2 regions of the Actinomadura verrucosospora genome follow, and region 2 is predicted to be linked to the other one. Evidence: riboswitches for the same ligand, from Rfam matches in the RefSeq annotation. Region 2 holds a riboswitch; the other holds the start of a gene.

Evidence for each region. A riboswitch is a leader RNA that binds a small molecule or an ion and turns the genes downstream of it on or off. The one in region 2 is predicted to bind glycine.
Region 1: another riboswitch for glycine. It lies ahead of gcvP (aminomethyl-transferring glycine dehydrogenase); the one in region 2 lies ahead of gcvT (glycine cleavage system aminomethyltransferase GcvT).

The regions. Positions count from the first base shown of each region.
Region 1 covers NZ_BAABEV010000045.1:60,128-64,618, reverse strand. Annotated here, with positions in the region: gene ABD944_RS34320 (lysylphosphatidylglycerol synthase transmembrane domain-containing protein) at 1-1,783, opposite strand, end outside; glycine riboswitch at 2,055-2,149, shown strand; glycine riboswitch at 2,150-2,260, shown strand; gene gcvP (aminomethyl-transferring glycine dehydrogenase) at 2,320-4,491, shown strand, end outside.
Region 2 covers NZ_BAABEV010000047.1:62,587-67,077, reverse strand. Annotated here, with positions in the region: gene ABD944_RS35060 (M50 family metallopeptidase) at 1-1,261, opposite strand, end outside; gene ABD944_RS35055 (hypothetical protein) at 1,499-1,840, shown strand; glycine riboswitch at 2,155-2,250, shown strand; glycine riboswitch at 2,255-2,343, shown strand; gene gcvT (glycine cleavage system aminomethyltransferase GcvT) at 2,417-3,511, shown strand; gene gcvH (glycine cleavage system protein GcvH) at 3,567-3,956, shown strand; gene ABD944_RS35040 (serine hydroxymethyltransferase) at 3,953-4,491, shown strand, end outside.

The sequences.
Region 1 (4,491 bases), on a different contig from region 2:
ACGCCGCCAGCTGCACCAGGACCGTCCGCCCCAGCGGCAGCCGCTCCGGGACGAACCCCATCAGCATGAACGCTGCGGCGACGTAGGTGAGCGCCGCCGCCCCGAGGGCCGCGGCCACCCAGTGCCAGCTCGCCGTGGCCGCGAGGCGGCCGATGTCCAGGCTCGTCACCTGGGGGATGACGATGTACGCCGCGACCGACAGCGCCACGATGCTGACGATGGTCCGCGGCCGGAAGCGCTCCAGCTTGGCCGGGGGCGCCTCCGTCTCCGGCTTCAGCCGGACGATCTGCTCCCGGATGCGGGTCAGCAGGTCCTTGTGGTGCCGCAGCGCGGTGCGGGTCGCCCGCGACAGCGCCACCCGCTGCAGCAGCGGCACCGCCCCGCCGAGGGCCTCCTCGCCCAGCACCGGCGCCGCCGTCCCCACCGCCCGCTCCGGCCCCGCGCGCAGCGCCAGCGTCGTGAGCAGCTGCGCGAGGTCCAGGCGCAGCGCCAGGTCGCCGGCCGCCGTCTCCCCGAACCGCAGGTCGGTCAGGTAGGCCAGCCCGTCGTCGCCGACCAGGACCGCCTCGCCCTCCAGCCGCCGGTGCGCGAGCCGCCCCGCCTGCAGCGCCCGGAACTGCCGCCACACGTCCGCCAGCAGCTCGTCGGTGATCTCCGCGTCGGGGACGTCCCCGAGCCGCCGCCCCGGGACGTGCTCGTAGGCCAGCAGCGCCGCCTCGGTGCCGACCTCGCACGTGCCGACGAGCCGGGGCGTCCGGGCGCCCGCGGCGTCCACCGCGTACGCCGCCAGCGACTCCAGCTCCAGGGACCGGCGCAGCGACCGCAGCGTCCGCCCCGTCGTGGCGCCGCGCAGCCGCAGCAGCCGCCAGACGCGGTAGAGCAGCCCGGCGGTCTGCTGGTCGCGGTCCAGGACGCGGACCTCCACGTCCCAGTCGCCGTGCCGCCCCCGGCCCGCCGGGAGCCGGGCGCCGTACCCGCCCTGCGGGGAGGGGGCGAGGGCGACGCCGTAGCGGCGGGTCTCGTCGGCGTCGTGCGTGCCGTCCAGGCGCGCCGCCCGCCGCGGGTGCAGCCCGAGCCGTTCGAGCGCGGCCACCACGGCCGTCCCGGACGGGCGGGGATTCGGCGTCCCGACGGCGTAGAGGGTGCCGTGGCCGATGGCGCGGCCGAGCAGGTAGGTGGCCGCCAGCGCGGCGACGGAGGCGTAGGACGCCGTCAGCCCCGTCAGCGCCGCCAGTCCGATCATGGTCCAGGTCGCGGCCTGCCAGCGGGCGCGGCCCGCCATCCCGACCGCGCTCACGAAGGCGATGACCGGGGCGATGTCGGTGTGCACCGGCGCGGTCTCCGTGCCGCCCCAGATCAGCGAGTCGAGCACGCCGCCCGGCGCGGCCCGCACCACCAGGTCGTCCAGGCCCACCGTGATCCCGAACGCGATCATCGCGGCCAGCAGCGCGATCGCCACGCGGACGCCGTCCTTGTGGAAGAGCCGCTCGATCGCGAACGCGATCGGCACGGCCAGCACCCCGAAGCTGGACACCAGCGTCGCCAGCGTCAGCAGCAGCCGCGGCGCGTGCGCGGTGCCCTGCGCGATGTCGGTCTGCAGGCCGTGGGTGGTCTGCTGCGCGATCGACACCAGCAGCATCACCGCCGCCAGCCCCACCACGGACGCCGCGAACCGGATGGCGTCGGAGGGCCGGCGGATCCGGTACGGCTGGGCGGGCTCGTCGACGGGCGCGCCGACCGCGCCCTGCGCCGGGCGCACCGCTCCGTCGTGGGTCTGTGTCACGCCGTACCGCCGCCCTGACCATCCGCCATCGTGATCAGCGTCCCAGACCCGGCGGCGCGCCGTCGAGTCGCGGGGCCGCCGCCGGGACGCGCGTCCATCCCGCAGCCTCGTCTCCCCGCCCCCGTGCGGCCCGGGGCCGTCGCGCCCCAGGTGAGTCAGCACATGGTACTCGCCGGTAGACCGCCCGCGCCGCGGGGCGCGGCCCCTTCCGGCGGGCCGGAACGACGTCGCGGACGCGCCTTTGGGTAGGGTTCGACCTAGGACATGCCGTCAACCCTGTGCGGGAGAGACCCCACGCCGCCAGCGTGGGGCGCCGAAGGGGCAACCTCCCCGGAACCTCTCAGGCAAAAGGACCGCACGGGCGAGGCACCTCTGGAAAGCAGGCGTCGGTCCCCGCGCGCGGGGAAGGGCGGCTCACCGAAGGGGAAACCCCGCCGCGCGGGTGAAGCTCTCAGGTGCCATGACAGAGGGGGAGAACGGCCGCCGGCCCGCGCCGGCGGCGCACCTGAGCGACCGCAGCAGCCAGGAGGCCCTCCATGACCGCCCAGTTCTTCGCCCCTGTGGCCGCGCCGCAGCATCCCCGGTCGGCGTTCGCCGACCGGCATGTCGGCCCCTCGCCGGACGACCAGGCGAGGATGCTGGCCGCCATCGGCTACTCCGGCGCCGAGGCGCTGATCGACCACGCGGTCCCCGCCGCGATCCGCACGTCCCGTCCGCTGGACCTGCCGCCCGCGCTGAGCGAGACCGCCGCGCTGGACCGGCTCCGCGAGCTCGCGTCCCGCAACACCGTCCTGACGTCCATGATCGGGCTCGGCTACCACGGGACGACCACGCCCGGCGTGATCATGCGGAACGTGCTGGAGAACCCGGGCTGGTACACCGCCTACACCCCCTACCAGCCGGAGATCTCCCAGGGGCGGCTCGAAGCCCTGCTGAACTTCCAGACGATGGTGGGCGACCTGACCGGGCTGCCCGTCGCGAACGCCTCCATGCTGGACGAGGGCACCGCCGCCGCCGAGGCCATGGCCCTCGCGCACCGCGTCTCCCGGCGCAAGGAGCCCGGGGCGTTCCTCGTCGACGTCGACACGCTCCCGCAGACGATCGAGGTCGTCCGGACCCGCGCGATCCCGCTCGGCATCGAGATCGTCATCGCCGACCTGTCCCGCGGCCTGCCCGACGGCGACTTCTTCGGCGTGCTGCTGCAGTACCCGGGCGCGTCCGGCGCCGTCCGCGACCTGGAACCCGTCATCGCGCAGGCCCACGAGCGCGGCGCCAAGGCCGTCGTGGCCGCCGACCTGCTGGCGCTGACCCTGCTGCGCCCGCCCGGCGAGTCCGGCGCCGACATCGCGGTGGGCTCCGCGCAGCGGTTCGGCGTCCCCTACGGGTTCGGCGGACCGCACGCCGGCTACATGGCGGTCGGCGAGGGCATCCAGCGCCAGCTCCCCGGCCGGCTCGTGGGCGTGTCCGTCGACGCGGACGGCGCCACCGCCTACCGGCTGGCCCTCCAGACCCGCGAGCAGCACATCCGCCGCGAGAAGGCCACCAGCAACATCTGCACCGCCCAGGTCCTGCTCGCCGTGATGGCGAGCATGTACGCCGTGTACCACGGCCCCGAGGGGCTGGCCGCGATCGCGCAGCGGACGCACCGCCGGGCCGCCGAGATCGCCGCGGGGCTGCGCGCCGGCGGCGTCGAGGTCGTCCACGACTCGTTCTTCGACACGGTCCTGGCCCGCGTGCCGGGCCGCGCCGCCGAGGTCGTCGCGGCCGCCCGCGAGCGCGGAATCAACCTGCGCCCGGACGGCCCCGACCGGGTCGCGGTCGCCTGCGACGAGACGACGCTGCCCGCGCACGTGACGGCCGTGCTCGAGGCGTTCGGCGCGACCGAGGTGGGCGAGGTCCCCGAGGCGTTCCCGGACGCCCTGCGCCGCGAGAGCCCCTACCTGACCCACCCCGTCTTCCACGCGCACCGCTCCGAGACCGCGATGCTGCGCTACCTGCGCAGGCTCCAGGACAAGGACATCGCGCTCGACCGCTCCATGATCCCGCTCGGCTCCTGCACGATGAAGCTCAACGCCACCGCCGAGATGGAGCCGATCACCTGGCCGGAGTTCGCCGCGATCCACCCGTTCGCGCCGCTCGACCAGGCCGCCGGCTACGTCGAGCTGATCGGCGAGCTGGAGGGCTTCCTCGCCGAGATCACCGGGTACGCGAAGGTCTCCGTCCAGCCGAACGCCGGCTCCCAGGGCGAGCTGGCCGGCCTGCTCGCCATCCGCGGCTACCACGCGTCCCGCGGCGAGGAGCACCGCGACGTCTGCCTGATCCCCTCCTCGGCGCACGGCACCAACGCCGCCAGCGCCGTCATGGCCGGGATGCGGGTCGTCGTCGTCACGTGCGACGAGGGCGGCAACATCGACCTCGACGACCTGCGCGCCAAGCTCGGCAAGCACGGCGAGCGCCTCGCGGCGATCATGGTGACCTACCCGTCCACGCACGGCGTCTTCGAGGAGACGATCACCGAGGTGTGCGCGGCCGTGCACGAGGCCGGCGGCCAGGTCTACGTCGACGGCGCCAACCTCAACGCGCTCGTCGGCCTCGCCCGCCCCGGCGAGTTCGGCTCGGACGTCTCCCACCTCAACCTGCACAAGACGTTCTGCATCCCGCACGGCGGCGGCGGCCCCGGCGTCGGCCCGATCGGCGTCCGCGAGCAC
Region 2 (4,491 bases):
AGATCAGCAGGCCGCCCATGACGATCAGGATGACGGCCATCACGTACGTCACCGGCAGCGCCTTGGCCACGTCCACGTAGCCGGGGTCGGGCCTGCGGAAGATCCGGGCGAAGGCCTTCTTGACCGCCTCCAGGAGCGCGCCCGCGATGTGCCCGCCGTCCAGCGGCAGCAGCGGGATGAGGTTGAACAGCCCGACCGCGAGGTTCAGCGAGCCGAGCAGCATCACGAAGAAGGAGACCTTCTGCGTCCCGGTGAAGTCGTCGGACGCGGCGACCTCGCCGCCGATCCTGCTGACGCCGACGACGCCGATCGGCCCGTTCGGGTCGCGCTTCTCGCCGCCGAAGGCCGCGTTCCACACGCCGACCATCTTCTGCGGCATCCGCACCAGGGCGCCGACGGTGCGCGCGGTCAGGTCGCCCATCGTGCTCGCGACCGCGCCCGGCCCCTGCCGCTCGATCCCGCTGGACGGCGTGATGCCGAGGAACCCGACGTTGACGACCTTGTCCTCGTCCTTGAGGTCGTACATCTGGTTGCGGGTGATCGGGACGTTCAGCCGCACGTCCCTGCCGTCCCGCCGGACGGTCATCGGGACGGTCTTGCCGCCGTCCTTGCGGATCAGCCGCTGGAGCTGCGGATAGTCGTCGATCTTCTTGCCGTCGAACGCGACGATCCGGTCGCCGGCCTGGAGCCCGACCTGCCGCGCGGGCGTCGGCGTCGCGCCCGCCGGGCACGCGGCGACCTTGGCGCTGGCCGGCACCATGCACTCGGCGACCTCCTTGATCACCGGCTGCGGCTGGTTGACGCCGATGCCCATCAGCAGGATCGCGAAGAACATCACCGACAGGAGCAGGTTCATCGCGGGCCCGCCGAACATGATGAGCAGCTTCTGCCACCACTTCTTGGCGTAGAACACGCGGTCCCCGTCGCCGGGCCCGACCTCCTCCAGCGAGGCCCCGCGCGCGGACTCGATCAGCCCCTGCCACGGCCCGGTGCTGATCCGCCGCACCTGCCCGGGCGCGTCGCCCTTGCGCGGCGGCAGCATGCCGATCATGCGGATGTAGCCGCCGAGCGGGATCCACTTGACCCCGTACTCCGTCTCGCCCTTGTGCCTCGACCACATGGTGGGCCCGAACCCGACCATGAACTGCGTGGTCCGCACCCCGAACAGCTTGGCGAAGGAGAAGTGCCCGAGCTCGTGCAGCGCGATGGAGACCAGCAGGCCGAAGAAGAGGATCAACGCTCCAGCCAGGTAGTAGACCATGCGGCGTGCCCTCCGGGTCCGTCCACCCCGCGCACCCGGGGGTGATCTCCGACAACCAGTTCAGAGTACGTTACGGCCCGCGATCCGGTTGAGGCGAACGAAGAAGCGGTCCGTGCCGGAGGCCACTTTGATGCACGGTGCTAACCCGGCCGCGCATCATTGGCACGAGAGCGCGTATCCGCGAGCAGGGCCGACCGCCCATCATGGGCGGCCCACCCCGGCCACGGAGGTTCCCCCTTGAAGCGCGGTCATGTAGCGGTCCTGGCCCTGACGCTGGCCCTGGCCGGCTGCGGCGGCAACGACGACGGCGGCACAACGGCGGGCGCGTCGTCCCCAGCCCCGACCGCCAGGACGCAGGCCCCCTCCGCCCCCGGCACGGGCGCCGAGACGACGCCCCTCCCCCCGGCCCAGTCGAAGGCGGTCAAGGCCTTCAACGACTGCATGCACGCCCAGGGCGTCCAGATGCCCACCCCCAACCCCACGAGATCCCCCGCCCCCGACGAGCTGAAGAAGATCAGGGCCGCCCTGCAGACCTGCGTGAAGTCCATGTCGCCCCCCGCCACCCCACCCCCACGCTGACGACCACCGCCCACCGCGCTCCCATCACCAAGAAGCGCAACGGTCGAACGACCCGCACAGAGGGACACCGAAACGGAAGCACCAGCAGCAACCGTCTAACGAGACGACCTAAGCCGCCACCTCAGCCGACGACGACCCCAACACTCGCGATCGCGTCCGAAGGCAGGTTCGAGCTTGCGAGAACCTGATCGCGCAGCGAGCCGCAAGGCGAGACGGAGCGATGCAGCGATCGCACGTGTTTTTTGAGGTCGGGGCCCCCAGGGCCCCGACCTCAAAAAACACAATGAACACTGCTAGCCTTCTTCGACAGCTGATGATCCCGTGCGGGAGAGTCCCTCGCAGCCGGTGGGGGACGCCGAAGGAGCAAATCCTCCCCGGAACCTCTCAGGCCCACGGACCGCACGGGCCAGGCGACCTCTGGAAAGCGGGGACTCCGGTCCCCCGCCGAAGGTGAAAGCCCGCCGTGCGCGGCGGGTGAAGCTCTCAGGCGCCGATGACAGAGGGGGAGGCACCGATACGCCCGGTGCGCGAGTGGGACGATGGACCACGCGCGCCCGTGACGAAGGAGCCGAGCCCATGTCCGCCGATCCGACCGCGAAGAAGACGCCGCTGCACGACGTCCATGAGGACCTCGGCGCGAACCTCGTCGACTTCGCCGGCCATCTCATGCCGCTGCGCTACGCGAGCGAGACCGCCGAGCACCAGGCCGTCCGCACGGGGGCGGGGCTGTTCGACCTGTCGCACATGGGGGAGATCTTCCTGTCGGGTCCGGGCGCGGGGGCCGCGCTGGACTTCGCGCTGGTCGGCAACCTGTCGCCGATGCCGGTGGGCAAGGCCCGCTACACGATGATCTGCGGGCACGACGGCGGCGTCCTGGACGACCTGATCGTCTACCGGCTCGCGGACGAGACGTGGATGGTGGTGGCGAACGCGGCGAACGCCGCCGTCGTCCGGGAGGCGTTGGTCGAGCGGGCCGCGGGGTTCGAGGCGGCGGTGGACGACCGGTCCGACTCGTACGCGCTGATCGCCCTGCAGGGGCCGCGTTCCCAGGGGATTCTCGAGGGGTTCACGGACGCGCCGCTGGGGGACCTGAAGTACTACGCGATCCTGGCGGGGCGGGTCGCGGGCGTGGACGCGCTGGTCGCCCGCACCGGGTACACGGGCGAGGACGGGTTCGAGCTGTTCGTGGACGCGTCCGACGCGGTCGGGCTGTGGAGGGCGCTCGCCGCGGTGGAGGGGGTCGTCCCGGCGGGGCTTTCGGCCCGCGACACGCTGCGCCTGGAGGCGGGGATGCCGCTGTACGGGAACGAGCTGACGGCCGAGACGACGCCGTTCGAGGCGGGCCTCGGCCGGGTGGTGAAGCTGGACAAGCCAGGCGATTTCGTGGGCAAGGCCGCCCTGGCGGCGCAGGCGCAGACCCCGCCGGGCCGTAGGCTCGTGGGACTGGTCGCGCGGGGGCGTCGCGCGCCTCGCAAGGGGTACCAGGTCGTCACGTCCGGCGGCGCGCCGTGCGGCATCGTGACGAGCGGCGCCCCGTCGCCCACACTGGGCACGCCGATCGCCATGGCGTACCTCGACAGCGGCGTCGAGGAGGCGGGCCTCGCCGTGGACGTCCGCGGCCGGCACGAGCCGGTGGACGTGGTGGCCCTGCCGTTCTACAAGCGTTCCTGAACAAGTTGTCCGGCGGTGTGGGGCGCGCCCCCACAGTGGAAAGAGAGAAGTGATCGTGAGCGTTCCGGAGGAGCTCCGCTACAGCGAGGAGCACGAGTGGGTGTCGGGCCTCGGTGGCGAGGACGGCATCGTCACGGTCGGCATCACCGCGCACGCCGCCGACGCCCTCGGTGAGATCGTCTACATCGAGCTGCAGCCGTCGGAGGGCGACACCGTCGAGGCGGGCGAGCCGTGCGGCGAGGTGGAGTCGACCAAGTCGGTGAGCGACGTCTACTCCCCCGTCAGCGGCGAGATCACCGCGATCAACAGCGCGGTGGTGGACGAGCCGAAGGTCATCAACGACGACCCGTACGGCGAGGGCTGGATCTTCAAGGTGCGGATCTCGGAGGAGCCGGGCGACCTGCTCGACTCCGCCGCCTACGACAAGCTGATCGAGGAATCATGAGTCTGAACGACTCCCTCGCGACGGCCGATCCGGAGGTCGCCGAGGCCGTCGCCGCGGAGCTGCGCCGCCAGCAGGGCACCCTGGAGATGATCGCGTCGGAGAACTTCGCGCCGGTCTCGGTGCTGGAGGCTCAGGGGTCGGTCCTGACGAACAAGTACGCCGAGGGGTACCCGGGCCGCCGGTACTACGGCGGCTGCGAGTTCGTCGACGTCACCGAGCAGCTCGCGATCGACAGGGCCAAGGCGCTGTTCGGCGCCGAGCACGCGAACGTCCAGCCGCACAGCGGGGCGCAGGCGAACACGGCGGTGTACTTCGCGCTGCTCCAGCACGGCGACACGATCCTCGGCCTCGACCTCGCGCACGGCGGGCATCTCACGCACGGGATGCGGCTGAACTACTCCGGCAAGGTGCTGAACGTGGTGCCGTACCACGTCCGCGCCGAGGACGGCCTGGTCGACATGGACGAGGTGGCCTCGCTCGCGGCCGAGCACCGGCCGAAGATGATCGTGGCGGGCTGGTCGGCGTACCCGCGGCG